DNA from 2 places in the Pseudomonas sp. GW823-FHT06E10 genome. Region 1 is predicted to be linked to the other one. Evidence: predicted binding sites of a transcription regulator. Region 1 holds the regulator's gene; the other holds the start of a gene.
What was found. Region 1 encodes FliA, which starts transcription of late flagellar genes. Its sites were predicted from a motif close to CTAAAGTTTNNNNNNNNNNNGCCGNTAA; they were not measured.
Positions count from the first base shown of each region.

Region 2: the regulator FliA is predicted to act here: its motif matches at 6,759-6,786, upstream of AC1Q6Y_RS03630 (methyl-accepting chemotaxis protein).

Region 1 is NZ_JBXAHJ010000011.1:94,394-110,466, reverse strand. Features, by position in the region: gene AC1Q6Y_RS18720 (CheW domain-containing protein) at 1-811, opposite strand, end outside; gene AC1Q6Y_RS18715 (ParA family protein) at 938-1,726, opposite strand; gene motD (flagellar motor protein MotD) at 1,770-2,660, opposite strand; gene AC1Q6Y_RS18705 (flagellar motor protein) at 2,673-3,413, opposite strand; gene AC1Q6Y_RS18700 (protein-glutamate methylesterase/protein-glutamine glutaminase) at 3,413-4,537, opposite strand; gene AC1Q6Y_RS18695 (chemotaxis protein CheA) at 4,586-6,850, opposite strand; gene AC1Q6Y_RS18690 (protein phosphatase CheZ) at 6,897-7,685, opposite strand; gene AC1Q6Y_RS18685 (chemotaxis response regulator CheY) at 7,707-8,078, opposite strand; gene fliA (RNA polymerase sigma factor FliA) at 8,247-8,987, opposite strand; gene fleN (flagellar synthesis regulator FleN) at 8,984-9,814, opposite strand; gene flhF (flagellar biosynthesis GTPase FlhF) at 9,931-11,259, opposite strand; gene flhA (flagellar biosynthesis protein FlhA) at 11,271-13,400, opposite strand; gene AC1Q6Y_RS18660 (RHS repeat-associated core domain-containing protein) at 13,782-14,855, shown strand; gene flhB (flagellar biosynthesis protein FlhB) at 14,877-16,016, opposite strand; gene fliR (flagellar biosynthetic protein FliR) at 16,020-16,073, opposite strand, start outside.
Region 2 is NZ_JBXAHJ010000002.1:122,183-138,255, forward strand. Features, by position in the region: gene AC1Q6Y_RS03595 (TetR/AcrR family transcriptional regulator) at 1-534, shown strand, start outside; gene AC1Q6Y_RS03600 (LysR family transcriptional regulator) at 654-1,595, opposite strand; gene AC1Q6Y_RS03605 (CTP synthase C-terminal region-related (seleno)protein) at 1,611-2,318, shown strand; gene AC1Q6Y_RS03610 (antibiotic biosynthesis monooxygenase family protein) at 2,315-2,638, shown strand; gene AC1Q6Y_RS03615 (DUF2025 family protein) at 2,784-3,110, opposite strand; gene AC1Q6Y_RS03620 (glycerophosphodiester phosphodiesterase) at 3,322-4,446, shown strand; gene AC1Q6Y_RS03625 (PepSY domain-containing protein) at 4,655-4,960, shown strand; gene AC1Q6Y_RS03630 (methyl-accepting chemotaxis protein) at 5,021-6,646, opposite strand; gene AC1Q6Y_RS03635 (transporter) at 6,918-7,940, shown strand; gene AC1Q6Y_RS03640 (hypothetical protein) at 8,292-9,158, shown strand; gene AC1Q6Y_RS03645 (TylF/MycF/NovP-related O-methyltransferase) at 9,155-9,877, shown strand; gene AC1Q6Y_RS03650 (multidrug/biocide efflux PACE transporter) at 10,002-10,436, opposite strand; gene AC1Q6Y_RS03655 (LysR family transcriptional regulator) at 10,527-11,381, shown strand; gene AC1Q6Y_RS03660 (RNA polymerase sigma factor) at 11,488-12,723, opposite strand; gene AC1Q6Y_RS03665 (YciI family protein) at 12,725-13,069, opposite strand; gene AC1Q6Y_RS03670 (YybH family protein) at 13,136-13,561, opposite strand; gene AC1Q6Y_RS03675 (GNAT family N-acetyltransferase) at 13,703-14,188, shown strand; gene AC1Q6Y_RS03680 (GNAT family N-acetyltransferase) at 14,325-14,813, opposite strand; gene AC1Q6Y_RS03685 (GyrI-like domain-containing protein) at 14,911-15,396, opposite strand; gene AC1Q6Y_RS03690 (LysE family translocator) at 15,463-16,073, opposite strand, start outside.

The DNA.
Region 1 (16,073 bases):
CCGTGCCGGCGAGCCATGGCCGCTGACCTCGGTGACTTCTCCATTTGATTTCATTCGGGTTCAGACGCAACGAGCGGCTGACCTGATGCACCGCCAGCCCCCACTCGTAGCCTTGCACCGAAATCACGTATTGCAGACCTTGCTTGAAATCGTCGCGGTATCGGTCGGGCATGACCCAACGCGCGGTATCGAGCACCTTGAGATTGCCGGCCTGGCTCGGCAGGATGCCCAGGAACCATTCGGGCTGGCCGAACAATGGGGTCAACTCGTGACCGGCCAGGGAGTAAATCGACCCCAGGCACACCAGCGGCACCGCCAGGGTCAAACCGGCGACATCGAACAGCAGGCATTCGAAGGGTTCGGCAGCCCAGGACGGACGACCGTCGGTTTCCACCGGTGGCGGCGTATTGCTTGGCGGCAGATGAACTTCGACGACTGGCGGCACCAGGGTTTGCTGCACTTCGACGACTGCTGGCTGCGCCTCGACAGGTGGTGGCACCAACGCTTGCAGCAGCGGCGCGATGGTCGAGACCGGCGCCATAACAGGGGCCGGAGCTTCGATCACCGGCGCCTTGAACACTGGCGCCACCGATGCCTGCACCGGGGCGACCGTCACAGCGGCTGCGGCGTCGCGGGTCTGCTCTTCGAGCACCGCTGCCTGAAACTCGTCCAGCACCGCTTCTGCGGCGATCTCCTCGGCCACTGCCTCTACGGGCAGCGTCAATTCTTCGGTCACTTCCTGCAGCAAGCTGTCCAGGTAGGACTGCAATGCCAGTTGCGGGCGCGAAGTGGTCTTCAATGGCCGGTTCATGAGCACGCACCTGTAGGAGCGAGCATGCTCGCGATGAACCTGAGAGCGCCACGGGGTGTAAGGTTTCCCGCGTCATCGTTGACGACCATCGCGAGCAAGCTCGCTCCTACAGGAATTGGGCTCATGTCACGCCACCTGCGCAACAAGTTGCGCCGCCAGCAAATGCTTGAGCAACGCACGGTAAGCGAGAACGCCACGGCTCTTGCCGTCGAATTGCGAAGGCGTAAGACCGGCGCGGCTGGCATCGCGCAGGCGCGTGTCCACCGGGATATAGCCTTGCCAGATTTCGTCGGGGAATTTGTCGCGCAGCACGCGCAACGTTCCGAGGGACGCCTGGGTGCGGCGGTCAAACAGGGTCGGCACGATGGTGAAGGGCAGCGCCTGTTTGCGAGAGCGATTGATCATCGCCAGGGTGTTGACCATGCGCTCAAGGCCTTTGACCGCCAGATGCTCGGTCTGCACCGGGATCACCAGTTGCTGGCTCGCCGCCAAGGCATTGACCATCAGCACGCCGAGCAATGGCGGGCTGTCGATCACGGCGTAATCGAAGTCCTGCCACAGTTGCGCCAGGCTCTTGGCAATCACCAGGCCCAAACCGCTCTGCCCCGGCGACTGGCGCTCAAGGGTGGCCAGTGCGGTGCTGGAGGGCAACAGGGAGATGCGCTCGTCACTGGTCGACAGCAGCAGTTGACCCGGCAGGCCTTGGGGCACGTTGCCCTTGTGCAGGAACAAATCGTAGCTGCTGTGCTCCAGGGCGTCGGGATCGTAGCCGAAGTAGCTGGTCATGGAGCCGTGGGGGTCGAGATCGACCACGACCACGCGCTTGCCCGCCTCCGCCAGTAAACCGGCTAAAGCGATGGAGGAAGTGGTTTTACCGACACCACCCTTTTGATTGGCGACTGCCCAGACTCTCATTCGGATTGTTCCTCCCGGCCGAACGGATCGACCGAGAAATAGCTCAACGTGTTAATGCGGGTGACGGAGAATTGACGGCGTTCTCTCGTACCGGCGACTTGACCGGGGTCGGTGCAGTTTGTGTGCCAGCACGCTTCAATGCGGCATCCGGTTGCGCATGGGCGGTTCCGGTGCCGGTCAGGCTGCGGCGAACATCGAGGTTGCGCGACACCACCAGCACCACGCGACGGTTGCGGGCGCGGCCTTCGGCGGTGGCGTTGTTGGCCACCGGCTGAAACTCGCCGTAGCCCACTGAAGCCAGGCGACCGGGGTTCACCCCCTGCATCGCCAGCATGCGCACGATGCTGGCCGAGCGGGCCGAGGACAGCTCCCAGTTGGTCGGGTACTGCGCGGTGCGGATCGGCTGATCGTCAGTGAAACCTTCGACATGGATCGGGTTGTCGAACGGCTTCAGGATCGCCGCGACCTTGTCGATGATGTTGAACGCGATGTCGCTGGGCATGGCGTCGCCACTGCCGAACAGCAGGCTGGAATTGAGCTCGATCTCAACCCACAACTCGTTGCCGCGCACGGTCATCTGGTTGGAGCTGATCAGGTCACCGAACGCCGCACTGATGTCGTCGGCGATGCTCTTGAGCGGATCGCTGGCGCCGGAGACGCCGGCATCGACCTGGTCACTGTCCTTGACCAGCGGCTTGGCCGGGGTCACGGTCTTCGGCCGCTCGTCACCGATGGGGATCGGCTTGAGCGAACGGTCGGAGTCGGTAAAGACCCCGATCAATGCCTCGGAAATGACCTTGTACTTGCCTTCGTTGATCGACGAGATGGAGTACATCACCACGAAAAAGGCGAACAGCAAGGTGATGAAGTCCGCGTAGGACACCAGCCAGCGCTCGTGGTTAACGTGTTCTTCCTGATGTCGACGACGGGCCATGAGCTTATTCCCTTAATCCATGAAGCCCTGAAGCTTCAACTCAATGGAGCGTGGGTTTTCACCTTCGGCGATCGACAGGAGCCCCTCCAGCAACATTTCGCGATAACGCGACTGACGTAACGCGATGGATTTGAGTTTGGCCGCAATCGGCAGTAGCACCAGGTTGGCACTGGCCACGCCGTAGATAGTGGCGACGAACGCCACGGCAATACCGCTGCCCAGTTGCGATGGATCAGCGAGGTTGCCCATGACATGAATCAGGCCCATGACCGCGCCGATGATGCCGATGGTCGGCGCGTAACCACCCATGCTTTCGAAGACTTTGGCCGCTTCGATGTCGCGGCTTTCCTGGGTGTAGAAGTCCACTTCCAGAATGCTGCGGATCGCTTCCGGCTCGGCGCCGTCAACCAGCAGTTGCAGGCCTTTGCGTGCGTAGTTGTCGGGCTCGGCGTCGGCGATGCCTTCAAGGCCCAGCAGGCCTTCCTTGCGGGCGGTCAGGCTCCAGTTCACCACGCGGTCGATGCCACCGGCCAGATCGACACGGGGCGGGAACAGGATCCAGGCGAGGATCTGCATGGCACGCTTGAAGGCACTCATCGGCGATTGCAGTAGCGCGGCGCCAATGGTGCCGCCGAGCACGATCAGCGCTGCCGGGCCGTTGGCCAGGGCGCCGAGGTGACCGCCTTCAAGGTAGTTGCCGCCAATGATCGCGACAAAGGCCATGATGATGCCAATCAGGCTTAGAACATCCATCAGATACAGGCCTCGACCAGGTGCTTGCCAATGTCGTCCAGGCTGTACACCGCGTCGGCAAGCTCGGCTTTGACGATGGCCATCGGCATGCCGTAGATCACGCAACTGGCTTCGTCCTGGGCCCAGATCGAACTGCCGCCCTGCTTGAGCAGGCGCGCGCCTTCGCGGCCGTCGGCACCCATGCCGGTCAGGACCACCGCCAGAACTTTGTCACCGTAGGTCTTGGCTGCCGAACCGAAGGTTATGTCCACGCACGGCTTGTAATTGAGACGTTCGTCACCCGGGAGGATTTTCACCGCGCCGCGGCCGTCGATCATCATCTGCTTGCCACCCGGCGCCAGCAGCGCCAGGCCCGGACGCAGGATATCGCCATCCTCGGCCTCCTTGACGCTGATGCGGCAGAGCTTGTCCAGGCGTTCGGCGAAGGCCTTGGTGAAGGCCGCCGGCATGTGTTGAACCAGCACGATCGGGGCCGGGAAGTTGGCCGGCAATTGAGTCAACACTCGCTGCAGGGCGACCGGGCCGCCGGTGGACGTACCGATGGCCACCAGTTTGAAGGCTTTGCGTTTCGGCGCGGGCGACGACGCAGTGGCCGCATGCGTACGCGCAGGGATCGGTGCCGGACGCACGGGCGCGCTGCTTCCGTAACTGCCGACGCTCGAAGGCGCAGCTGTTGGAGCAGGTGCGGCCACAGGGGCCGGAGCGCTGTAAGTGCTGACGCGACGATTGCTGCGCGAGATGCTCAGGATCTTCTCGCACAACAGTTGTTTGACCTTCTCGGGGTTGCGCGAGATGTCTTCGAAATTCTTCGGCAGGAAGTCCACCGCGCCGGCATCCAGCGCATCGAGGGTGACCCGGGCGCCTTCGTGGGTCAGCGAAGAGAACATCAGGACCGGGGTCGGGCAGCGTTGCATGATGTGCCGCACGGCGGTGATGCCGTCCATCATCGGCATCTCGTAGTCCATGGTGATCACATCCGGCTTGAGGGCCAGTGCCTGATCAATCGCCTCTTTGCCGTTGGTCGCCGTGCCGACGACCTGGATATTGGAATCCGCTGAAAGAATTTCCGAGACGCGGCGGCGGAAAAACCCCGAATCGTCCACCACCAGGACTTTGACTGCCATAAACACTCCATTAGATGGAGCGAGGCCAGGCGCCTCGCTCCACCAGAATCAAATACGCCGTGTGGCGTAACGCTTGAGCATGCTCGGAACATCGAGAATCAGCGCGATGCGGCCGTCACCGGTGATGGTGGCGCCGGACATGCCCGGGGTTCCCTGGAGCATTTTGCCCAATGGCTTGATGACTACTTCTTCCTGGCCCACCAGTTGATCGACGACAAAGCCGATCCGCTGCGTGCCCACCGAAAGGATCACCACATGGCCCTCGCGCTGCTCTTCGTGAGCGGCGGAGCTGACCAGCCAGCGTTTGAGATAGAACAATGGCAGCGCCTTGTCCCGCACGATCACCACTTCCTGGCCGTCCACAACGTTGGTGGTCGACAGGTCGAGGTGGAAGATCTCGTTGACGTTCACCAGCGGGAACGCGAACGCCTGGTTACCGAGCATGACCATCAGCGTCGGCATGATCGCCAGGGTCAGCGGCACCTTGATGACGATCTTCGAACCCTGGCCCTTGGCCGAGTAGATGTTGATCGAGCCGTTGAGCTGGGAAATCTTGGTTTTCACCACGTCCATGCCCACGCCACGACCCGATACGTCGGAAATCTCGGTCTTGGTCGAGAAACCCGGGGCGAAGATCAGGTTGTAGCATTCGGTGTCGCTCAGGCGATCGGCGGCGTCCTTGTCCATCACACCGCGTTTTACCGCGATGGAACGCAGCACGTTCGGGTCCATGCCCTTGCCGTCGTCGGAGATCGACAGCAGGATGTGGTCGCCTTCCTGCTCCGCCGCCAGGATCACCTTGCCACCCCGGGCCTTGCCCGAGGCTTCGCGTTCTTCCGGCGACTCGATGCCGTGGTCAACCGCGTTGCGCACCAAGTGGACCAGCGGGTCGGCCAGGGCCTCGACGAGGTTCTTGTCGAGGTCGGTTTCTTCGCCGACCAGCTCCAGGTTGATCTCTTTCTTGAGCTGGCGGGCCAAGTCGCGAACCAGGCGCGGGAAGCGCCCGAAGACTTTCTTGATCGGTTGCATCCGGGTCTTCATGACCGCGGTTTGCAAGTCGGCGGTGACCACGTCGAGGTTCGACACGGCCTTGGACATGGCTTCGTCGCCGCTGTTGAGGCCCAGGCGGACCAGGCGGTTACGCACCAGCACCAACTCGCCGACCATGTTCATGATCTCGTCCAGACGCGCGGTATCGACACGTACGGTGGTCTCGGCTTCGCTCGCCGGCTTTTCCGCCGGTGGCGCGGCCGGGGCACGGGACGATGCCGGTGCAGCAGTTGCCGGGGCCGGCGCTTCGGCTTTTGGCTCGGGGGCCCTGGCCACCGGTTTCGGCGCGGCTGCCTTCGCGGCAGGTGCCGCCACCGAGGCGTTGGCGCCGGTTGCCGTTCCAACCGTCGCGCCCACTTCAGTGAACTTGCCTTTGCCGTGCAATTCGTCGAGCAGCGCTTCGAACTCGTGATCGGAAATCAGATCGCTGCCGGCCGCCACCGCGCTTGGTGCCGCGGGTGCAGGCACAGAAGCAATGGCCGACTCCAGCGCCTCGACAGCAAAATTACCCTTGCCGTGCAACTGGTCGAGCAGTGCTTCGAATTCGTCGTCAGTAATATCGGAACTGTCGCCAGCCGCTTTCGGGGCTTCTGGCGCAGCCGGTGCCTGGACCACCGCGTCAACGGCGAACTGGCCTTTACCGTGCAGTTGATCGAGCAACGACTCGAACTCGGCATCGGTGATTTCGTCGCTGCCAGCGGCATTGCCGGCAGGCGCTGGAACAGCCGCCGGGGCCTCGGCCTGGGCCTTGACGGCGTTCAGCGAGTCCAGCAGTTGTTCGAATTCATTGTCGGTGATATCGCCCGATTCGCTTTCAGCCACAGGCGCTTCGACCACGGCGACGACAGGTGCGGCAGCCGCCTCGTCAGCCGATTGCGGCTCGGCCAGACGGGCCAGTGCCGCGAGCAGTTCCGGTGTCGCGGCCGTGATCGGGCTGCGTTCGCGGACTTCGCTGAACATGCTGTTCACCGCGTCCAGCGCTTCGAGAACCACGTCCATCAGTTCCGAGTCGACGCGACGCTCACCCTTGCGCAGGATGTCGAACACGTTCTCGGCGATGTGGCAACACTCCACCAGTTCGTTGAGCTGGAGGAAGCCGGCGCCTCCTTTTACAGTGTGAAAACCGCGAAAAATTGCATTGAGCAAATCCGCATCATCCGGGCGGCTTTCCAGCTCGACCAGTTGCTCGGACAGTTGCTCTAGAATCTCGCCGGCCTCAACCAGGAAATCCTGAAGGATCTCTTCATCGGCGCCGAAGCTCATTAAGGGGGTGCTCCTAAAGGTCTAAAAACCTAAAATGCCTAAAATTCTAAAACCCTAGGCTGGATAGCAAATCGTCCACATCGTCCTGACCGGACACAACGTCTTCTCTTTTATCGGCATGAATCTGCGGACCTTCACCCTGAGAGAGATGTTTTTGTGGATCTTTTTCAGCAAGCATCGCTTCACGGTCATGCTCGATGCCCGCAAAGCGGTCCACCTGACTGGCCATCAGCACGAGCTTGAGCAGGTTGCTTTCAACTTCGGTGACCAACTGGGTCACACGCTTGATCACCTGGCCTGTGAGGTCCTGGTAATCCTGGGCGAGCAGGATGTCGTTCAGGTTGCCCGACACCGCGCGATTGTCCGTGCCGCTGCGCGTCAGGAACCCGTCGACCCGCCGGGCCAGTTCACGAAACTCTTCGGCGCCGACTTCGCGACGCATGAAGCGCCCCCAGTCCGCGCTCAACACTTTGGCTTCATCGGCCAGGCCATTGACCAGCGGCGTGGCACTTTCCACCAGATCCATGGTGCGGTTGGCCGCAGCCTCGGTCAGCTTGACCACATACCCCAGGCGCTCGGTGGCGTCGGTGATCTGCGACACTTCTTCGGCCTGCGGCATGTGCGGGTCAATCTGGAAATTGACGATCGCGCTATGCAGTTCGCGGGTGAGCTTGCCCACTTCCTGATACAGGCCGCGGTCACGGGTCTGGTTGAGCTCATGGATCAATTGCACCGCGTCGCCGAACTTGCCTTTTTCAAGGCTCTCGACCAATTCGACGGCGTGTTTTTTCAGGGTCGATTCAAAATCGCCCAATGAAGTTTCGTTATTGCCCATAGCTCCCCCGTGGCGCACTCATCAACCGATGCGTTCGAAAATCTTCTCGATTTTTTCTTTCAACGCCTGGGCCGTGAAGGGCTTGACCACATAGCCGTTAACGCCGGCCTGGGCCGCTTCGATGATCTGTTCGCGCTTGGCTTCAGCGGTCACCATCAGCACCGGCAGGTGCTTGAGCTTTTCATCGGCACGCACGTGGCGCAGCAGATCGATACCGGTCATGCCAGGCATGTTCCAGTCCGTTACCAGAAAGTCGATGCTTCCGCTGTTGAGCACCGGGATGGCGGTAGTGCCATCGTCGGCCTCGACGGTGTTGGTGAACCCAAGGTCACGCAGCAGGTTCTTGATGATCCGCCGCATCGTTGAGAAGTCATCAACGATGAGGATTTTCATGTTCTTGTCCAATTCGACCTCCAAGCAGTCTTAAACGCGCCCAGCACCTGGACACGCCATTTCAATCAATCCGGCAAAGCACTCAATGACTGTCTGGAGCACAACAGATCGCGACCGGCGCAGTTCAACACCACACCGGCCTCGTTCGCAGTGTCCCCCACACTGCCTTCAGCGCGCTCGCCACTCCCCCAAACGCCCCCGCAAACGGGCCGCGCACTGGCTGTGTAACTGGCTGACCCGCGATTCGCTGACCCCCAGGACCTCACCGATTTCCTTGAGATTCAACTCTTCGTCGTAGTACAGCGCCAACACCAGTCGCTCACGCTCCGGCAAATTGGCAATCGCATCCGCCAGCGCAGCCTGGAAGCGTTCATCCTCCAGGTCGCGTGACGGCTCGACATGAGCACTCGCGCCATCCTCGTGCAGCCCTTCGTGTTCGCCGTCCTGCAACAGGTCGTCGAAACTGAACAGCCGGCTGCCCAGGGTGTCGTTCAAAATCCCGTAGTAATCGTCGAGACTCAATTGGAGTTCGGCCGCAACTTCGTGATCTTTAGCGTCACGGCCGGTTTTAGCTTCAATCGAGCGAATGGCATCGCTGACCATGCGCGTATTGCGGTGGACCGAACGTGGCGCCCAGTCCCCCTTGCGCACTTCATCGAGCATGGCGCCGCGGATTCGTATGCCCGCGTACGTCTCGAAACTGGCGCCTTTGCCGGCGTCATATTTGGTCGACACTTCAAGCAGGCCAATCATCCCGGCCTGGATCAGGTCTTCGACCTGGACACTGGCCGGTAAACGCGCCAGCAAGTGGTAGGCAATGCGTTTAACCAGCGGCGCGTAACGCTCGATCAGCTCGTACTGCGCATCACGTGCCGACTTCTTGTAGAGGTTGTAGCCGCTGGCTGTCATAGAACAGGTCCTGCTGTCTGCTGCACGAGGCGCTCGACGAAAAACTCCAGGTGCCCGCGCGGGTTGGCAGGCAGCGGCCAGGTATCAACCTTCTGCGCGATGGCCTTGAACGCCAGCGAGCACTTGGAACGCGGGAAGGCCTCGTAGACGGCGCGCTGCTTCTGCACGGCCTTGCGCACGCTTTCGTCGTAAGGCACCGCACCGACGTATTGCAGGGCGACGTCGAGGAAGCGATCCGTGACCTTGGTCAACTTGGCGAACAGGTTGCGTCCTTCCTGCGGGCTCTGGGCCATGTTGGCCAGGACGCGGAAGCGGTTCATGCCGTAGTCGCGATTGAGCAACTTGATCAAGGCGTAGGCATCGGTGATCGAGGTCGGCTCGTCGCACACCACCAGCAGCACTTCCTGGGCTGCGCGGACGAAACTGACTACCGAGTCACCAATGCCCGCAGCGGTGTCGATCACCAGTACGTCGAGGTTATCGCCGATATCACTGAAGGCCTGGATCAGGCCGGCGTGTTGCGCGGGGCTCAGATGCACCATGCTCTGAGTGCCGGATGCGGCCGGAACGATACGGATGCCGCCTGGTCCCTGCAGCAATACATCGCGCAGTTCGCAGCGGCCCTCGATCACGTCGGCCAGGGTACGTTTGGGTGTCAGGCCCAGCAGAACGTCGACGTTCGCCAGTCCCAGGTCGGCGTCCAACAGCATGACGCGCCGGCCAAGTTCGGCCAAAGCCAGGGACAAGTTCACTGACACATTAGTTTTCCCGACGCCACCTTTGCCGCCGGTCACCGCGATCACCTGTACGGGATGCATGCTGCCCATGTTATTTCTTTACCTTGTCTTGCATAGACGGAGGCCACATTACTGGCTGCGCGTTCACAAACGGAACAATGCATGGCAGACCATCGATGTAGGTACAAAAACTGTTCATTATTACCTCAGCCAACCTGCTTGGTCGGGCTGTGGTAGATGTCAGCGAACATGTCAGCCATGGCTTCTTCGCTGGGTTCTTCCTGCATTTGCACGCTCACGGCGCGGCTGACCAATTGATGACGGCGCGGCAGATGCAAATCATCCGGGATCCGCGGGCCATCGGTCAGGTAAGCCACCGGCAGTTCATGGCTGATGGCAAGGCTCAACACCTCACCCAGACTAGCCGTTTCATCCAGTTTAGTCAGAATGCAGCCGGAGAGCCCGCAGCGCTTGTAACTGTGATACGCGGCCGTTAGAACCTGTTTCTGGCTGGTGGTTGCCAGGACCAGATAATTTTTTGATTTGATGCCGCGACCGGCCAGGCTTTCGAGCTGCATGCGCAGCGCCGGATCGCTGGCCTGCAGGCCCGCGGTATCGATCAGCACCACGCGTTTGCGCAGCAACGGCTCCAGGGCCTGCACCAGGGACTGGCCGGGATCGACGTGGGTCACCGACACATTGAGAATGCGCCCCAGGGTCTTGAGCTGTTCCTGGGCGCCGATGCGGAAGCTGTCCATGCTCACCAACGCAATGTTCTGCGCGCCGTACTTGAGCACGTAACGGGCGGCCAGCTTGGCCAGGGTGGTGGTCTTGCCCATGCCGGCAGGGCCGACCATGGCGATCACTCCGCCCTCTTCCAGCGGCTCGACGTCCGGAGTAACGATCATGCGCGCCAGGTGCGCCAGCAACATACGCCAGGCCTGACGAGGCTCTTCGATTTCGGTGATCATTGCCAGCAGGTCGCGCGACAGCGGGCCAGACAGGCCGATGCGTTGCAGGCGACGCCAGAGGTTGGCCTGGTCCGGACGGCTGCCTTGCAGCTGATTCCAGGCCAGGGAGCCGAGTTGTACTTCCATGAGTTCGCGCAGGCTGTTGAGCTCGAAACGCATCGAGTCGAACGCGCGCGGGTCCACGCCACCGGACGCTGGCGCAGCGGCCGGCGCGGGACGACGGGGTTCGGCGTAGGTCGGCTCGATCAGCGGCTCGGCGGCAGTCAACGGCAATCCGGCGAACAGTTGGCGATTGGTTGCATTGTCGCTCTCGCCATCGCCACGCAGGCTCAATTCGGCCTGGGCGGTGACGATCCGCGACTGAGTCTTGCGCAATTCGTCTTCGAGTTCCATGTTCGGAACCCGCGGCGCCAGCGCCGACAACTTGTAATCCAGCGCAGCTGTCAGTTCGACCCCCCCGGCGATCCGGCGGTTGCCAATGATGGCGGCATCAGCGCCCAGCTCATCGCGAACCAGCTTCATGGCCTGACGCATATCGGCGGCGAAAAAACGCTTAACTTGCATAAACCACTACCTCAGCCGTTGGGCCCTACTGTCGCAACGATGGTCACTTGCTTGTTGTCAGGGATTTCCTGGTAAGCCAACACATGCAAACCCGGGACTGCGAGCCGGCCAAATCGCGAGAGCATCGCGCGAACCGGACCGGCCACCAGCAGAATCACCGGCTGACCTTGCATCTCCTGACGCTGCGCCGCGTCGATCAACGAACGTTGCAGCTTCTCAGCCATGCTTGGCTCCAGCAGAACGCCCTCTTCCGAGCCTTGTCCTGCCTTTTGCAGACTATTGAGCAATATCTGTTCCAACCTTGGCTCCAGCGTGATAACTGGCAGCTCCGACTCAGTACCTACAATGCTTTGGACGATTGCGCGGGATACGCCAACCCGCACGGCAGCCACCAGCGCGGCGGTATCTTGACTCTTGGCGGCATTGTTGGCGATCGCCTCGGCAATACTGCGGATATCGCGAACAGGCACTTGTTCGGCCAACAGCGCTTGCAGCACCTTGAGCAACTGCGACAGCGAAACCACACCCGGCACCAGCTCCTCGGCCAGTTTCGGCGAGCTTTTGGCCAGCAATTGCATGAGTTGCTGCACTTCTTCGTGACCGATCAGCTCACTGGAATGCTTGTAGAGTATCTGGTTCAAGTGAGTAGCCACTACTGTACTGGCATCGACCACCGTATAACCGAGGGATTGCGCCTGGGCGCGCTGGCTGATTTCGATCCAGACCGCCTCCAGGCCGAAAGCCGGATCTTTGGCGGTAATGCCGTTGAGCGTGCCGTAGACCTGCCCCGGGTTGATCGCCAGTTCGCGATCCGGGTAAATCTCCGCTTCGGCCAGGATCACTCCCATGAGGGTCAGGCGATAGGCACTCGGCGCCAGGTCGAGGTTGTCGCGGATATGCACCGTGGGCATCAGGAAGCCCAGATCCTGGGACAGCTTCTTGCGCACGCCCTTGATTCGCGCCAGCAACTGGCCGCCCTGGTTGCGGTCCACCAGCGGAATCAGGCGATAACCCACCTCCAGGCCGATCATGTCGATCGGCGTCACGTCATCCCAGCCAAGCTCCTTGGTTTCCTGGGCGCGGGCCGGCGACGGCAGCAACTCCTGCTGGCGCTTGACCTCTTGCAGGGCGTGAACCTTGGCGACGTTCTGCTTCTTCCAGAACAGGTAAGCGCCACCGGCCGCCAGGGCCGCCATGCTCAGGAACGAGAAGTGCGGCATGCCGGGCACCAGGCCCATGACCGCCATCAAACCGGCTGCCACCGCCAGCGCCTTGGGCGAGGCGAACATCTGGCGATTGATTTGCTTGCCCATGTCTTCCGAACCGGACGCACGGGTCACCATGATTGCCGCTGCTGTCGATAACAACAGTGATGGCAATTGCGCCACCAAACCGTCACCGATGGTCAGCAGCGCATACACCTTGCCGGCGTCGCCGAAGGTCATGCCGTGCTGGAAGATACCGACCGCCATGCCGCCGATCAGGTTGATGAACAGGATCAACAGACCGGCGATGGCGTCACCGCGGACGAATTTGCTGGCACCGTCCATGGAACCGTAGAACTCGGCTTCCTGGGCCACTTCCGAACGACGGGCCTTGGCCTGGGCCTGATCGATCAGGCCGGCGTTGAGGTCGGCGTCGATCGCCATTTGCTTGCCGGGCATCGCATCGAGGGTGAAACGCGCGCTCACCTCGGAAATCCGCCCCGCGCCCTTGGTCACCACGACGAAGTTGATGATCATCAAAATCGCAAAGACCACGATACCGACCACGTAGTTACCGCCGATCACCACCTCGCCGAAGGCCTGGATCACCTTGCCGGCGGCGGCATGACCGTCCTGGCCGTGGAGCATCACCACCCGCGTCGAAGCCACGTTCAACGCCAGGCGCAACAACGTCGCCACCAGCAGAATGGTCGGAAACACCGCGAAATCCAGCGGGCGCAGAGCATAGACGCACACCAGCAGCACGACGATGGACAGGGCAATGTTGAAGGTGAAGAACACGTCCAGCAGGAACGGCGGCACCGGCAACATCATCATCGCCAGCATGACCAGCAGCAACAGCGGCACGCCCAGATTGCCGCGACTCAAATCGGCAACGTTTGTGCGAGCAGTGTTGAATAACTGAGAGCGATCCACCGGTTTTCCCCGTTCCTTTAAAGCAAACTTTTGACGCCTGAAGCGAGCGCAGAGCGGCTATTGCAAGAAGCTTTCCAACTTTTGCGTGGAGGGAAATTGAGGTTGTGGAGTAAGCCTGTGCGGCTTCAGAAAAAGGCTAAATTTCAGAACAGCGGAGAACCCAGTGGGAGCGAGCTTGCTCGCGATGACGTCGGCACAACAAACATACTTGCTGGCTGACCCACCGCTATCGCGAGCAAGCTCACTCCCACAGGGATTGCGGCGCTCTGGACTGCCCACCCGCCGCAAAGACCACTGAACCTATCAGTTCTGCTAGTACCCACTTGCGACTTACCGACCGATACTCAATCGCCCTCCCTTTGAGAATCTGGAGCGACCTCCATGGAATCCACACAACCCATCCTGCGTTGCCGCTACAGCTATGACCCTCTGGATCGCCTGATCAGCCAGCTTCAACCGGATGTACCCGCTCACCAGCGTTTTTACTGCAAAAGCCGCTTGGCGACCGAAATTCAGGGCGCGACGAGGCATTCAATTTTTCAAAACGACGACCTTTTATTGGCTCAGCAGCAACGCGAGGGCGACGCACTCGATACCACGTTGCTGGCTACCGACTTGCAACGCTCGGTATTACACACCGTCAACAAGGGCCTCCAACCGCCCCCCATCGCTTACTCCCCTTATGGCCATCGCCCGGCACTCAACGGCTTGCTCAGCCTGCTGGGTTTTAACGGCGAACGGCTGGACCCGGTGACCGGGCATTATTTGTTGGGAAATGGCTATCGGGCGTTTAATCCGCATTTGATGCGGTTTAATAGTCCGGATAATTTAAGCCCATTTGGGAAGGGAGGGCTGAATACCTATGCTTATTGTTTAGGCGATCCAATAAATCGTTACGATCCAAATGGACATTTTTCTATAACAAAATTGTTTCGCACGTTTTTTTCACGCTTTGGAACCAATCCTGTTCGACCCGCCTATAAAAGCGGACCTGAAACGCTATTCACAACAGCTAAAAATGTGAAAACACTTAAACCTGATAACTCTTGGCAAGAATTGACTACCTGGAAATGGAGCGACGATGATTATCGAATTAAAGCCGTGATAGCTGACGAAACAACAATATCAACAAAAACCGAGCATAGCATATGGACAACTACAAAGCGCAACCCCACTCTTCAAGAACTAATCTACTCAACACTAAATCATGAACAAATAAGTCAACTTCCTCCACCGCTCCCTTACCGCATAGATAGGTACGTGGATTTATACAACATGAAAAATGCAGCAGAAAATATAAGACCTGCACTTAGAGCAAATAACCTTTCAGGCAGAAATATTGTTCACGAAAGCCTTAACGTAACAGCCGTAAAAGCAACAGAAGGCGTATTAACCGGAGTTCATCCAGAAAAAGCCCGTTTACTAATCAGGGATGGAATCTATCCAATTTATTAACTCGCACGTGCAGCATCCAATCTAGGAGTCACGCCTCAAATCCGGCGGAATCGGCAAATCATCCTTAAGCGGATCAGGCCGCTTGCCCTTGCCCGCCCGATACTGTCGAATCTGATAAACGTAAGCCAGCACCTGCGCGACCGCCAGGTAGAGACCGCCGGGAATCTCCTGCTCCAGTTCCGTGGAGTAGTAAATCGAGCGCGCCAGCGCCGGAGATTCCAGCAACAGAATCTCGTTGGCCGCAGCGATCTCACGGATCTTCAGGGCCAGGAAGTCGCTACCCTTGGCCAGCAATACCGGCGCATTACCCTTTTCCGGGTCGTACTTGAGCGCCACGGCGTAGTGCGTCGGGTTGGTGATGACCACGTCGGCCTCGGGAATGGCGGCCATCATCCGTCGCTGGGACATCTCGCGCTGCAGCTGACGGATCCGTTGTTTGACCTCCGGTCGCCCTTCCTGGTCCTTGTGTTCATCGCGCACTTCCTGCTTGGTCATCAGCAGCTTCTTGTGGCTTTCCCAGAGCTGCACCGGCACATCCACCGCAGCGATGAGGATCAGCCCGCAGGCCATCCACAAGGTGCTCCAGCCCACGACTTGCAGACTGTGAATAATGGCCATGTCCAAGGGCTCATGGGCGATGCGCAGCAGGTCGTCGATGTCCGACGACAGCACCGCCAGCGCCACGAACAGGATGATGATGAACTTGGCCAGAGCCTTGAGCAGTTCGACCAGCGACTTGGTCGAGAACATGCGCTTGAGGCCGGGACCGGGGTTCAAGCGGCTGAATTTGGGCGCCATGGAACTTGCCGCGAACAGCCAGCCACCCAGGGAAATCGGACCGATGATGGCGGCCAGCACCAACGTGATCATCACTGGCTGGATCGACCACAGGGCAATCTGCCCCGAGCGCATCAGGTAGGTGGCCATGGAGCGCTGATCCAGAATCACCTCCCGCGGCAGCGAGAAGTTGATGCGCATCAGCTCCATCATGTCCTGCGCCATGGCGCCGCCAAAAATCAGCAGCGCCGAGGCACCGACCAGCATGATCGCCAGGGTGTTGAGTTCCTTGGACCGCGCAACCTCACCCTTTTCACGGGAGTCCTGCTTGCGCTTCTCCGTGGGGTCTTCTGTTTTATCCTGACCGCTTTCGCTCTCGGCCATGACTCAGCTCGCCCGCGCCATTTCGCGTAACAACTGCAAGGCCTCGGAGGCCAGCGG
Region 2 (16,073 bases), on a different contig from region 1:
GGTTTCGAGATCACCAGCATGGACAAGATTGCTGCCACTGCCGGTGTGTCGAAGCGCACGGTGTACAACCACTTTCCCAGCAAGGAAGAGTTGTTCGCCGAGATCCTCAATCAATTATGGACCCGGGTGACGGCCGAACAGGAAACGGCCTACCGTCCCGACCTACCGTTGCGTGAGCAATTGCGCGGATTGCTGATGGCCAAGCTGCAAATGTTGGGCGATGACAATTTTCTCGACCTGGCGCGGGTGGCGATAGCGGCGACGATTCATTCCCCGGAGCGGGCGCAGGATATGGTGGCGCGAATGGGCGAGCGCGAAGAAGGGCTGACGGTCTGGATTCGTGCCGCTCAGGCCGATGGTCGGTTGAAAGCTATTGCCCCTGATTTTGCCGCACAACAGGTGCAGGGGCTGCTCAAGTCGTTTGCCTTCTGGCCGCAGATTTCCATGGGCAAACCAGGCTTGTCACCCGAAGAACAACACCAGGTGGCAGACTCCGCGCTGGACATGTTTCTGGCCTGCTATCAGTTGCAATAAATGACAAGTTCGACGGCGGCGTCGAAGGATCGATGGCTCTGATTTGAATGACGCGATGTGTTTCAGAATGAAACCGGCACTGAGGCTTTAGTGAGCTTCAGCCAGGAACCTGAACGGTTTCACGGCAGTTTCAGCGCTCGCCCCAACTCATCGAACAAGGTGACCACCGAGCGCAAAGCGCGGCAGTCGGGACGGGTCAGCAGCCACAGCGCGGTGTCGTATCCGTGCAGGGGTTCGCTCAGCGGCTGTAATCCGTCGCCGATCAAAAAATCCGGCAACGCCGCTACACCCAGACCGGCCCTGACCAGCTCGGTCACCGACAGCATGCTGTTGCAGCGATAGCCCGGCGTTACGCCCGGCAAGGCTTGGCGACGCCAGGTAACGGTCGGGTGATCAGGCAGGAAGTCATCCGGGGCTATCCAGGTCAATGAGGCCAGGTCAGGGGTATTGACCGATTGCAGGTATCGCTCGCTGGCACACACGCGATAGGAAATGTCCGCCAGCCGCCTTCCCACCAGATGCTCCGGTGGCGTGCGGGTCAGGCGCAGGGCGATATCGGCATCCCGACGGCTGAGGTTGGCAAAATCATTGGACGTGCTCAGTTCAAGGGTCAGCGCCGGATAGTTCGGCATGAACTGCGCCAGCGCCGGCAACAGCAAACCTTGCAGGACCGAATCGGTACAGGTCAGGCGCACGATGCCGCTGATCACTTCTCCGCCCTGCTCCACACCAATGCGTGCCGCCTCCAGAGCCTGTTCAGCGCGCTCGGCCTGTTCAGCCAGGGACTGCGCCAGGGTGGTGGGCAGGTACCCGGCGCGGCTTTTTTCGAACAGTTGCTGACCCAGTGCACCCTCCAGCCGGCGCACCGCTCGAAACACCGTCGAAACATCCACCTTCAACAGTTGCGCTGCCCGGGCCAGAGAGCCGCCACGTACCAGCGCGAGGATCAGGGCCAGGTCCGGGTAGTCCAATCGATAGTGCGTCACTGCATTGATCACTTGGGAAAACGCCAATATTGAGTGCGTGAGCGCCAATCTATAGTGGGCACCAGCAATCAACAAGTGCAGAGGCCCCACATGGAAACCCGCCCGATTCGCATCGCCCTGATCGGCGACTACGACCCGCAAGTCACCGCCCACCAGGCCATTCCCGTCGCCCTCGAAATGGCCGCTGAACACAGTGGCCCGAACGTGCAATGGCAATGGCTGACCACCGATGAAATCCACGTCGAGACACCGCTGCACACATTCGACGGGTTCTGGTGTGTGCCGGCCAGCCCTTACCGGAGCATGGACGGTGCATTGCTGGCGATTCGCTTTGCCCGCGAACAACGGCGACCTTTCCTCGGCACCTGCGGTGGTTTTCAACACGCGGTGCTGGAATATGCGCGAAACGTGCTGGGCTGGTCAGATGCCGAACACGGCGAGACAAATCCCGATGCCGCGCGGGCGCTGCTGACGCCACTGTCGTGTGCGCTGGTGGAAGCGGTCGATACGATTGATTTGCTTGAGGGTTCGTTGCTCGCCAAGGCGTACGAAAACACCGAGATTCGTGAAGGCTATCGCTGTCGTTTTGGTGTGAATCCGCAGTTCGAAGGGGAGTTGCTCAAGCGCGAACTACATGCCGTCGGCCACGATTCGGAACACGGACTGCGGGCGGTCGAACTCAGCGGTCATCCGTTCTTTGTCGCGACCTTGTTCCAACCCGAGCGGGCGGCGCTCAAGGGCGTATTGCCGCCGTTGGTTGGCGCCTTTGTCGAAGCCTGTGCGAGGCGCTCGTCATGATCGCCGATACACCAGCTGCGCCTTATTACGCGGTGATCTTCACTTCACTGCGCACCGAGGGTGACCAGGGTTACGCCGAAGCGGCCGCACGGATGCTGGAACTGGCCCGCGAACAGCCGGGGTTTCTCGGCGTGGAGTCGGCGCGGGGCGAGGATGGGTTGGGAATAACCGTGTCGTACTGGGCCAGTGAAGCGGCCATTCTGGCGTGGAAGCATCATCCGGAGCACAGTGCGATTCGCGAGCGTGGGCGCTCGACCTGGTATGCGCGGTGTCATACGCGGGTGTGCCGGGTTGAGCGGGCTTACGGATTCAATCAGTGACTGATTTAGAGTTCTTCAGGCCGCCATCGCGAGCAAGCTCGCTCCCACAGTAGATCTTTGTCGCGCACAAATGTTGTGACCGACCGGGATCAAAATGTGGGAGCGAGCTTGCTCGCGATGGGGCCCGTCAATTCACCGCAAAAACTCACCCCTGAACCAGACTGCGAACCGCCGAAATCTCCGGCACTTCCCGCCGGTTCATGTACACCCGCAACGGCTCGGTGATGTTGATCCGGTCATCGATGTTCTGGTCCAGCAGCAACTGGATCAATTCACGCTTGAGCGTCATGACCTGCCCGGGGCCCGCGGCCCAGACGAATTCGCTGACAGGGATGATGCCGTCGTCCGCCACGTCCATGCCAAACGAGTCTTCGCTGAAGCGCACAATGTAGTGCCCGGTCTTGCGGTTGAGGCCGACGAAGCCTTTGAGTTGGTCGGCAGCCTGGCAGATGAGCTGGGAAGTGATGCGCATGGTAAACCCCGCAATGGTGATCGTTGGTTTGCACGCAGGGCCTGCGTTTCCCTCTGCCGGGGAAATTGCAGGGCCTCAGCGTACTGCAAACGGGCGCACAAAAGCGCTGACGAAAATCAGCTTTCGACAGGTTTGTGTCGGTCTGGTGATAGCGTCTGCAACGATGAGTTGTTAAAAGGGACCGCTCACTTATTGCGAAAGGATCTCGACCATGCCCGCAACCTTTACTAAAAGCGCCCTGTTACTGAGCCTGTTGCTCGCCCTCGGCCACGCACAGGCCGCCAGCGAACCCGGTCCCGCGGCACTGGCGACCCGCTTGGACATTCCGCGTCCAGCGGTGATCGCCCACCGCGGCGCATCGTTCGATGCGCCGGAATCCACCGCCGCCGCCTACAAGACTGCCCGCGACCTGGGCGCCGACTACCTGGAACTGGATCTGCAGCGCAGCAAGGATGGCGTGCTGTTTGCCCTGCACGACAACAATCTGCAACGCACCACCGACGTCGCCAGCAAATTCCCCGAGCGCAAGGACAGCCCCGCCAATGCGTTCACCATGGCCGAACTGAAAACCCTGGACGCGGGCAGCTGGTTCAATGCCGCGTACCCGGATCGCGCACGTCCCGCCTTCGCGGGCCTGAAGATTCTGACCTTTGATGAAATCATCGACATCGCCGAGGGCAACAGCCTGCACAAGCCCGGCCTGTACATCGAGACCAAGGAGCCCAAGCAGTTCCCCGGCATCGAACGCGACCTCAAGGAAAAACTTCAGGACCGGGGCTGGCTGAGCCCGACCGCTTCGAAACTGGCAAAAAACGAGCTGGCGGTCGGCCAAGGCAAAGGCAAGGTGGTCCTGCAGACTTTCGAGAAGAGCAGCCTCGAACTGCTGCAAAAAGAGATGCCGAAGGTGCCGAAGATCCTGCTGCTGTGGGTCGGAGAAGGCAGTATCGAGCCCAAGTCCAAGGTGACATTTGCCGAGTCCGGCGAAAAGGACAAAGCCGCTTACTACGCCAAACAGCAACCGAAGGACAAAGCCGAATTCCAGCACTGGGTCGACTACGCCAAGGCCCAGGGCGCCATCGGCACCGGCCCGTCCGCTGCACTGACCCAGGGTGGCGACCAGAGCTACTCGGATCTGGTGCAACCCTGGATGAACCAGTACACCCACGATCAGGGCCTGCTGGTGCACGTCTACACCATCGACGATGCGGTGGACTACCAGAAAGTCATGGACGCCGGTGTCGACGGCATTTTCACCAATCGCGCCAGTGAGTTGTTGAAGTTCTATAAACGCCCGGCGGCGAGTGTTGCGCAGGTGCTACAGAACAACGGGTATTGATGCGCTATTGCACAAAAACCTGTGGGAGCGAGCTTGCTCGCGATAGGGCCATCAGCTTCAACATCAACGTTGACTGACACTCCGCCTTCGCGGGCAAGCCACGCTCCCACAGGGATTGATGCAGGACATGTTGAGGGATTTAAGGGTGGATTAAGTTACACAGGCTAACCTGATCTCACTTAAACAGATCACCCAAGGAAAGAAGCCCATGAAGACCCTGACTGCTTTGTTTACCGCTGCAACCCTGACCCTCACCGCCGGCCTGGCCCAGGCCGATGTGCGAGTCGATCAAATCCCGCAACTGGTCAAGGAAGGCAAGATCAAGCCACTGGAAGACTTGAACAAGATCGCGCTGGATCTGCATCCGGGTGCAACGATTACCAAGACCGAACTGGACAACCACTTCAACGGTTACGAGTACGAAGTTGAACTGCGTGACGCCAAGAACGTCGAGTGGGATGTGGACATCGATGCCTCCAACGGCAAGGTCCTGGAAAACAAACAGGACACGTAATCCCCAAACAAACAAAAGCCGTACGATGGGAACATCGTGCGGCTTTTGCGTTTTCGGGATTCAAGCGCTCAGGCGCGCCGTCACCTCGTTCAACTGCCCCGACAAGCCGTGCAGATTGGTGCTGGCCGCTTCAGTGCGCTGCACGTTGTCCAGGTTGGTGCTGGCGATGCTGGTGATTTCGGTGAGGTTGCGCGAGATGTCTTCGGCCACCGAGGTCTGCTCTTCGGCGGCAGTGGCGATCTGGCGGTTCATGTCGCGGATGGCTTCCACGGCCAGGGTGATACGTTCGAGCATGGCGCCGGCCTCCGTCACTTGCTGCACGCTTTGTTCGCTGCGCGACTGACCGCTTTCAATCGCCTGGGCCGCTTCGATTGCACCGGTCTGCACGGTCTGGATGATCTGGTTGATCTCGATGATCGACGCCGCCGTGCGCTGGGCCAGGCTTCGCACTTCGTCGGCCACCACGGCGAATCCGCGTCCGGCCTCACCGGCGCGGGCCGCTTCGATGGCCGCGTTGAGTGCCAGCAGGTTGGTCTGTTCGGCGATCCCGCGAATCACCTCCAGAACCTTGCCGATGCGTCCGCTGTCGGTTTCCAGTTGGCGGATGACCGTGGCGGTGTTGGCGATTTCGCCGCGCATCTGGGTGATGGTGTGGATGGTGCCCTGCATGACTTTTTCACCCTGTTGGGCGGACTGGTCGGCATCGTCGGCGGCCCGCGCCGCTTCGGCGGCATGCCGGGCCACTTCCTGTGCGGTGGCGGACATTTCGTTCATCGCCGTGGCCACCTGATCGGTGCGGTTGAACTGCTCGTTGGTGCCGCCGGCCATCACGGTGGCGATCGAGTTCAACTCACCGCTGGCGCTGTCCAGGTCCGACGCGCTGCGCTGCAAACGGCTGAAGGTTTCGGCGAGGAAATCGCGCAGGGTGTTGGCGGCCATCGCCAGTTTGCCCAACTCGTCCTGACGGGTGCTGGCCACGCGCTCGGCAATACGCCCCTGGCTGAGTTGCGCCACGTATTCGATCAGTTTGCGGATCGGCTCGACCAGGTTGCGGTTGACCAGCCACAAGCTCAGCAGGCCGATCAGTACCCCCGAAACCAGCATCACGACCAGCCCCAGCAACACCGTGCGCTCGGCACTGGCGCTGATCAGTGTCGATTGCTCGGCGCCCTGCTTGCGCAACTCGCTGACCAGTTCACTCATCTGATCGCTGGTTGCGCGGTCCACACCCTTGACCGCCACGTCGCCCGCCGTCGGGTCACCACCGGCGGCCACGAACGCGTCCCGGCCCTTCTGATAGGCCGCGCCCAACTGGCGATGTTCGTCACGCAAGCGCTCGATGCGGCTCTTGAGTTGCGGCTCTATGCCCTTCTGCGCGGCCAGTTCGCCAAGGATGTTTTGCACATCGCGCTGACGCCCCTCGAATTGCCCCCAGTACTTGCTCAGGTCCGCCGGTTGCTTGCCGCGCAGCAGGACGTTTTTCCATTCCTGCACCTGCACCTTGAATTGCAGGTTGGCTTCATCGATCAATTGCGAGGTGTGCAGCGGGCCTTCGATCAGATTGGCGTAGTTCTGCACGCCGCTGGACAGGAAGTGAAAGCACGCCAGGGCGATCAACAGCATCGCCAGCAGGCTGCCGCTCAGCAGGGCGAGAATTTGTGCTCTCAGGGACTTTTGCAAAAGCATCGCAGGGTACTCATGACAGGAATGGGGCACGCCCGTTAAGGCGTGAAAAGTGTCCGGACATCCCTGTCTGCGGTCCCGGCCGAGGCCTGCGGCGCGCAACTTAACCCAAGCGTGATCGGCTAGCCAGAGCGGTTCTTGAGAAAATCCCGACCGCCGGTAGAACAATTTTTTGCGTTGTTTTCCTGTCACAAAAACGTCATTCCCGTTTGCGATGATGCCGCTCAAGTGAACCTGTAAAACACGTAACAGGCGCCTCCCCTTGCGAGTCCTCATGAACCACAGCATCGATCAAAGCCATCGCGACACGGATCTGTTCGGCCTGCTTTACGGTTTCAGTTTTCGCCCCGGTGAGGCCGGTCGGGAAATCAATTCCGCCGAGGCCTTGCAGTACCTGCAACAGCCGCAAAGCGATGAGCAATTTCTCTGGCTGCACCTGAACCTCGCCCACGCCGCGTGCGAGCGCTGGATGAAAAGCCATTTGGAGTTGCCCGAGGAATTTTTCGAAGCGCTGCACGAAGGCTCGCGTTCGACGCGCATCGAGCATGTCGACTCCGCACTGCTGGCAGTGGTCAACGATGTGGTGTTCAACCTCAGCAACATGGTCTCGTCGGATGTCTCGACCCTGTGGGTGTGCGCCCGCAGCCAATTGATCATCAGCGCCCGCCTGCAACCGCTGCACTCGGTGGACAAATTGCGCTCGTCGGTGAAGGCCCGGGAGTGCTTTCGCTCCCCGCTGGAGCTGCTGGTGCATTTGCTGCGCGACCAGGGTGAGGTGCTGACCCAGATCGTGCGCAAGACCAGTCAGAGCGTGGACCAGATCGAAGACCAATTGCTGTCCTCGCGGCTGTCGACCAACCGCGCTGAACTGGGCGCCAATCGGCGGGTACTGGTGCGATTGCAACGGCTGCTGGCGCTGGAGCCAGGCTCATTGCTGCGCCTGCTCAACCGGCCACCGCAATGGCTGCAAAAGGAAGACGTGAAGGAGCTGCGCAAATCCACCGAGGAGTTCGCGCTGATCATCAACGACCTCACGGCGCTGGGTGAACGGATCAAGCTGTTGCAGGAAGAGATCGCCGCCAACATCAACGAACAGACCAACCGCACGCTGTTCACCCTGACGGTAGTGACGGTGCTGGCGCTGCCGATCAACATCATCGCCGGTTTCTTCGGCATGAACGTCGGCGGCATTCCGCTGGCGGATGACCCGCAGGGTTTCTGGATCCTGGTGGCGCTGGTCGCGACCTTTACCGTGATCGCCGGGCGCTGGGCGTTTCGCAAGCAGCAGGATTATTGAGTCCCCGTCATCACCTGACACACTGATCAACTGTGGCGAGGGGGCTTACCCCCGCTGGGTGGCGCAGCCGCCCCAGCACTCGGTCATTCAAACCGCACTAGCAGGATTGAGGACTGCTCTGCAGCCGAACGGGGCGGTGTGGCGTTCCGACAGGCCCGCTCCCACAGGGTACAAGTTCGAAGCACATCATCCCGGCGGGTTTTCCCGTCGGGATTTTTTCGTCCAGCGGCACGGCATTTGCTCGCGAACTCAAGGGCTGCGCTTTATTGACGCACAACTCGTCCGGCAGCCCTTCAGTTTGCCAGCGTGGTGCCGACTCATAAGACACTCGATGTATTCAGGAGAGGAACCGTGAATCTGTACATCAATCAGCTGCAACAGAAAGCTGACTTTAAAGAAGCCATTTACGCGGGCGATATTTTCCTGAACACGCAGTTACGCGCCGCCAAAGAACTCTGTGCCTTTGCCCAGGAAAGCATCACGGCGGCCTTCGATGGCGAGACCAACCACCAGGCGCTGCACACACTGATGCCGGTGGAAGAGTTCGTGGTGCTGGTGACTCGGCTCAAGGGCCAGTTCACCAACAGCCTGCGTGCCAAGGAGCTGATCCGCAGCTTCACCGACGAAATCGGTGCCGCTCCCGAGGAGTTCATTTTCGACGTCCCGCGCATCCGTGTCGTACCCAACTACGACTACCTGCACGCTGGCGTCAGCTACGCCTACAAACCCCATCGCGATACCTGGTACGGCGGTGTCGACTGCCAGATCAATACCTGGATGCCGGTCTACACGATCCAGCCTGACCAGACCATGATGATCAACCCGGCCTACTTCGACGCCCCGGTGAAAAACACCTCGGCGCAGTGGAGCCTGTCCGACTGGATCGGCGTGCAACGCCAGCGCGCCAAGGACAACGTCAAGGAAGAGGCGCGCCAGCACCCGGTGCCCACCGAAGCGATCAATAGCGCCTCTGAACTGCGCATCGCCGGCAACACCGCCGAGATGCTGGTGTTCTCGGGTTCGCACCTGCACGGCACCGTTCCCAATTACACGCAACAAACCCGCTTCAGCGTGGACTTTCGCCTGATGCACCTCGACGACCTCAAGCACCAGCGCGGCGCGATTAACGTCGACAGCGCCTGCCCGGATGTTGGCGCCGGCTTCAAAGACTACTTCCACGTCCACGACTTTTCGAATTTCCGAGGAATCCCGCAATGACCAAGCGTCGCATCACGCCCGCCGAGGCCCAGTACAACGAAACCCGTACCAACGTCCTGAAACGGGTCGATGCCGAATACGTGGCCGACGCTCCGTTCGTCTTCGCCAACCGCATTGGCGTGACTGCCGCGTTGTCGCGCATGGAGCTGTTCAAGAAGGTCGCGGAAGTGCCGGGCGCCATCATTGAGTGCGGCGTGTACAAGGGCAACTCGTTGATGCTCTACATGCACTTGTCGATGATTCTCGAACCGTATGCGATCAACCGCTCGATCGTGGGTTTCGACACCTTCGAAGGCTTCCAGAGCATCGACAAGAAAGAAGACCCGGCCGACGTCAACGAAACCATGTTCGCCGACACCGACCAGTCGCTGATCCAGGACATGATCGACGCCAACGACCTGTTGCGCCCGGTCAATCGCATTCCGCGCTGCGAACTGGTCAAGGGCGACATCGTCAAGACCGTACCGGAGTGGGTCAAGACCCGTCCCGACCTGGTCGTGGCCATGCTGATCCTCGACACCGACCTGTACGAGTCGACCAAAGTCGCGCTGGAAACCTTCCTGCCGTACATGCCCAAAGGCGCGATCGTGGTGCTCGACGAAGTCGCCTACCGCAACTTCCCGGGCGAAACCAAGGCCCTGCGTGAAGTGCTCGACCTGAACAAGATCGAACTCAAGCGCCTGCCGTTCGATTCGTGCGTGGGTTACTTCCACGTCTGATCGGGTGCAAAACCTGTGGGAGCGAGCCTGCTCGCGAAAGCGGTCTGACATTCAGCAATGAAGTTGACTGACACACCGCCATCGCGAGCAAGCTTGCTCCCACAAAAACCGGTTCAAACACGACTCAGCAAACCTCACGAGTCACCAGCATCCGCTCCCGAACCACGTCATACACCCAGTGGTAGACGTAGGTGTACGGCAGGAAGAACAGCAACACACCGATATCCAGCAAGAACGCCTGCCACAGGCTGACATTCAGCCACCAGGCGATCAGCGGCACGCCGAGGGCGACCAGGCCGCCTTCGAACAACAGCGCATGCACCACACGGACCCAGGCGTTGTGTGCGATGGCGAGGCGCTTGAGCAGCCGATCGAACATACCGTTGAAGACCACGTTCCAGGCCAGGGCCAGGCCGGCGATGAGGATGGTGACCATGCCCATTTCCAGCATCGGTTTCTTCATGATCCAGGCCAGCAATGGGGTACAGATCAGGATGGCCAGCAGTTCGAAGCCGATGGCTTGAAAAATACGTTCAGTAATGGATTTGTTGGCGCTCATGGCCGAACTCCCTTGGGTGACTGTGGTTGCCATGATCCATCAGCACGCCGATACTTCATAACCAATAACCATCGATCAAGGCGATAGTTCATGGCCTCTCACGAAGTGTTGCTGGCGTTTGTCGAAGCCGCGACCCAAGGCTCGTTTTCCGCCGCGGCGCGCAAATTGGGCCGCAGTCAGTCGACCATCAGTGCGGCGGTGGCCAGCCTGGAAATCGACCTGAATGTGACGCTGTTCGACCGCAGCAGCCGCAAGCCCGGCTTGACCCCGGCCGGACACGTCATGCTGCAACGGGCCGAAGACATCCTGGCCGCCACCAGTCGCCTGGAAATAGCCGCCAGCCAACTGTCCCAAGGGGTGGAAGCGAAGCTGACGGTGGCGCTGTCCGATACCTATCAGTCGGACCGCTTCGAAGCCGCCCTCAGTGCCTTCGAGCAGCGTTACCCAGACCTGGAGCTCGAGTGTCTGATCGCCGAATGCGATGACCTGATGTCCCTGGTGCAAAGCGGCCGGGCGCAGATTGCCTTCGCCGAAATGCAGGACAGCTACCCGCCGGACCTGGTCAGTTCGACGGTGGACGAGCGCACGGAAATCGCCTTGTTCGTGTCCTCGACGCATCCTTTGGCGACGTTGGACCACATCGACCGGGACGTACTGCAGCAACACCGCGAACTGCGTCTGGCCACCATCATCAATCCCTATGAAAGCCGGGCGAAGGGCCGCGTCTGGTCGGCGCCGAGTTACCTGATGTTGCTGGAAATGGCCCAGGGCGGATTCGGCTGGGCGCCGTTGCCCCGCTGGCTGGTCGAGCGGTTCGGGCCCGGTACGTTGCAGGAACTGGTGGTGCGCGGCTGGCCGAAAACGGTGTCGGTGGATGCGTTGTGGTCGCGGCTGAATCCGCCGGGGCCGGCGGGGAGCTGGTTGCTGGGCAAGATGCTGGAGTGAAGGTCCTTCGGCCCTTATCGCGAGCAAGCTCGCTCCCACAGGGATTGATGGCGTACTCGATACCTGTGGGAGCGAGCTTGCTCGCGATGAGGCCAGAACGGCCACATCAATCCAACGCCTTGAGCCGCCCTTCGATAAACCGCCGCTCCGGCTCTTGTCGGGTCAACGCCAGCGCCCGCTCCCACGCGGCCCGCGCCTCCTGCTTGCGACCCAGTTGCCAACAGAATTGCGCCCGCGCCGAATGCACCAGGTGGTAGTCGAGCAGTTCTCCCCGCTCCAGAATGGCGTCGACCAACGTCAGTCCCGCCAGCGGACCATCCCGTTGCGAAATCGCCGCCGCACGATTCAATTCGATCACCGGCGACGGCACAGCCCGCAGCAGGACGTCATACAGACCGACAATCTGCGGCCAATCGGTTTCCCCCGCCGTCGGGGCTTCGGCGTGCACCGCTGCGATCGCCGCTTGCAGGCAATAGGGTCCGAATCGTCCCATGGTCAGCGCCCGCTCGACCAGCGTGCAGCCTTCACTGATCAACCCGGCGTCCCACAGCGAACGGTCCTGTTCGTCCAGCACAATCAGCTCGCCGCTCGCCGAGGTCCTGGCCGGGCGGCGCGACTCGTGCAGCAGCATCAACGCCAGCAAGCCCATCACCTCCGGTTCCGGCAGCAGTTCCACCAGCAACCGCCCGAGTCGGATCGCTTCACGGGTCAAATCCTCGCGGATCAGTTCTGCCCCGATGGACGCCGAGTAGCCCTCGTTGAACACCAGGTAAATCACCCGCAATACACTGTCCAGGCGCTCGGGTAGCTCAGCGAGTGTCGGCACTTGATAAGGGATTTTCGCATCGCGGATCTTCGCCTTGGCGCGCACGATGCGCTGGGCGATGGTGGCCGGGGCCGAGAGAAAGGCCCGGGCGATTTCTTCCGTGGTCAGGTCGCAGACTTCCCGCAGCGTCAGTGGCACTTGTGCGTCGGCCGCCAGGGCCGGGTGGCAGCAAGTGAAGATCAGCCGCAGGCGATCGTCTTCCACGTCTTCATCACTCCAGTCGGCCTGCTCCAGTTCCTCCAGTTGCGCGATCAGCAAGGGCTGCGACGCGGCAAAGCGTGCGCGTCGGCGCAAGGCATCGATGGCCTTGAAGCGCCCGGTGGACACCAGCCAGGCCCGCGGATTGTCCGGCACGCCGTCACGCTGCCAGCGTTCGACCGCGATGAAAAACGCCTCGTGCAAGGCCTCTTCGGCGAGGTCGAAATCACCCAGCAAGCGAATCAGGGTCGCAAGAATCCGCCGCGACTCTTCGCGATAAACCCGCTCGACCTGCGCCTGAACCGGCAGCCCCGGCATCTTAAGGATTCAACTGCCGAACGGGGCGCACTTCGACACTGCCGACCCGGGCCGCCGGAATGTTCCCGGCGACCTGGATGGCTTCGTTGAGGTCCTTGGCATCGATCAGATAAAAACCGGCCAATTGCTCCTTGGTTTCAGCGAATGGCCCATCGGTGATCGACATCTTGCCATTGCGCATGCGCACGGTGGTGGCGGTCTGCACCGACTCCAGCGCCTCGGCGGCAACCATCCGGCCACTGCCCTGGATCGACTCGGCATAGGCCATGCACTCTTCGTCCTTCGGGCTTTGAGGTAACGAATGCAGCAACCGCTCATCGCTGTAGACCAGGCATAAATACTTCATCACGCTCTCCTTATCGAACGATCAACTATGGCCGCTGATTGGCATTCTGGCTCGGCTTCCCGACGATCAGGGCTTGAGGTCGAACAGCGTCGCGCCGCTGGTCATGTCGAATGGCGCCGACCAATGTTCGTGGACGATCTGCCACAGCCCGGCTTCTTGCCGATAGCAGGCGGTGACGCGCATCCAGCAGGACTGGGTTTCGCCCTTGTCGTTGGTGCCACCGCAATGTGCCAGCCAGTGAGCGAACGCAATTTCCTGGGACGGCTCGATGGTGATTTCGTCGAATTCGAAGATGTGCGGGCCGGGGCACATTTCCATGCAGGCCTGCCAATGCGCGCGATACGCCGGCTTGCCTTTGAATTGCAGGGCCTTGACCGCGTCGAAGGAGACGATGTCATCGGCATACAGAGCCATGACTTTTTCAATGTCCTTGGTCATGACCGCCTGACGATAGTTCTCGATGAGGTTCTGGATCTGGGTTTGCGAGTTCATGGTGGTTCTCCGTGGTTTTTATAGTGAAGACACCCTTAGTCGTCTGGCGATCCGGTGAATCGACAGGTGAAATAAAAATAATCCGGGAAAGCAAACTCGCTAGAATCCGAGGCTCATTTGTGATGGAAAAAGGACACTCCCGTGACAGCCCGACTCGTGCCTTATGAAAGCCTGAATGCGCTGCAGCGCCAGCAGGTCGAGGCCATTGAAGTGCATTCGGAACAGATCAGATTCTCGGGTGACATCCACGGCGCCTTGCACACGCTGTTGTCCAAGCCCGGCCCTGGCGTCAAGGGCTTCGCCCTGCTGGCCGAGGATGTGCCCGTCGCGTTCCTGCTGCTCAAGCGCCCGCCGGTATTGCCGGCCTGGGCCGATGAGCACAGCGCCACGCTGCATGCGCTGCAAGTCGATCAACGCGCTCAAGGCAAAGGCTACGGCAAGGCCTGCCTGCAGGCGCTACCCGAGGCCGCACGCCGGGCCTGGCCGGAAATCAAGGGGCTGGAACTGTCGGTGGATGCCGACAACGAGGCGGCCATCGCCCTGTACGCCAGGTATGGCTTTGTCGACAGCGGCGAGGCATACAAGGGCCGGATCGGGTATGAGCGGCGGATGGGGTTGGTGTTTTGAACACAGCCCCCACCAACACCACAAAACTACTGTGGGAGCGAGCTTGCTCGCGATGGCGGCGTAACATTCAACATCGATGTCGACTGATAGTCCGCTATCGCGAGCAAGCTCGCTCCCACAAGGGATCTACGTCGGATCAGAGTTCGAGCACCATCTCATGCCACGCCATGCCGCCATGGTCCGAGGCCGAGGGTTTAACGTAGGCAAAGCCGAACCCGGCATACAACGGAATATGCCGTTCCTTGCACATCAGGTTGATGGTGACCTTGCCCATCGCGCGCATGCGTTCGATGAACTCGGCCATCAGGTGCTTCGCCAGGCCTTGGCCCTGATAATCCGGGTGCACCACCACCGACATGATCACCACATGCGGCCCGGCCGGGTCGTGGCCGATCAGTTCCTTGAACGCCTCGTCCGACATTTCCACCTGGAACGCCGCACCGGAGTTGATGAATCCGGCGACAACCCCGTCCACTTCAGCGACGATAAAACCCTCGGGCCAGGTGGCGATGCGGGTGGCGATTTTCTCGCGGGTCGCGGCTTCGTCACCTTCATAGGCAAGGGTTTCGATGGCAAAGCAGCGGTCCAGATCGGCGGGGGTGACGTTGCGGATGACGGTGTTCATGGCAGCTCGGGATCAGCATGGGAAAGGCTGGGGATGATAAATCAGCTGCTGTGGGACATCGAGAGACGAATCGGCTGATCCGCCTCTCGTGCAGGTGTCATGCCTTGATCGGCAGCCAGATTTCCAGCTTGCCGGTGTTGAGTTTGGGGTTGAAGTCTTCGCTGTAGCGCTCGAACTCCGGAGCCGCCAATAGCTCGTGGCCGGACTGCGGCAGCCACGTGCCATGGATGTACTGAAAGGTTTGCGGCAGGGTGTCCAGCGGTCCTTTGTGTTCGAACACCACGTACTGCTGCGGCTGAACTTCTACCCAGCGGTAGGTTTCGGGCAAGTCGTCGAGCTTGCTGATCTCGACCCCGGCGATGTAATCGAAGCCGCCCTTGCCGTCGAAATTGCAGCAGACACCGTAGGTGACTTCGCCTTTTTGGCCCGGAATATGGCCCAGATGCGGGATGAGTTTCTCCCAGAGTTCGGGAATGCCTTGAACGGATTGTTGGGTAAATGTTCCGCCAAGCCCTGCAATCAGCAGGAAGTGTCCGTGTTCGAAGCGTGGCTCCGCCAGTTCGACGCGTGTTTGCTCATCCATGGCTCAACTCCTGGAGCAAAAAGTGGGTTCGGCTGGGAGTATAGAAGCCAAACCCGATTCGCCCAATTACAGGGCGTGCAATTGCTCGACGGCGCCTGAACCGACAAACTCGTTGTAACCCGATAGGATCACGTAGACCGCGAAATAGCAGAAGATCGCTGCCGATGCCATGTAGGAATACCGCAGTAGCTTGTCGCCGAGCAACTTGCCGCCGTGGCTCGCAGCAAAGCACAGCCCGACACACCAGAGAATCCCTGCGCAGAGAAAACCGCCGAGAAACAGCGCGGAGCTGAGGGCGCCACCGCCGCCGGAACGGGCGATCAGCGTGCCACCCACCGCAGCGAACCAGAGAATCGCGCTGGGCGACGACATGGCCAGGAAGATCCCGCGCAAGAACTCCTTGCGATGGGAGTTGTGCCCCACCTCGGCCGATTGCGCCAGCACCGCTTCGTGGTGAATCGCCGAATAGATCATCTTCGCCGCGAAGTACACCAGCAGCGCCGAGCCACCGATCCACAGCACCCAGCGCACGGTTTCGTATTGCAGCAACACGGTCATGCCGGCCAGTGCCAGTACCGCGTAGATCAGGTCGCCGACACAAGTCCCCAGCCCCAGCGCAAACCCCTGGAAATAGCCGCGCTGCATGGCCAGGGTGATCATCGCGATGTTGGCCACGC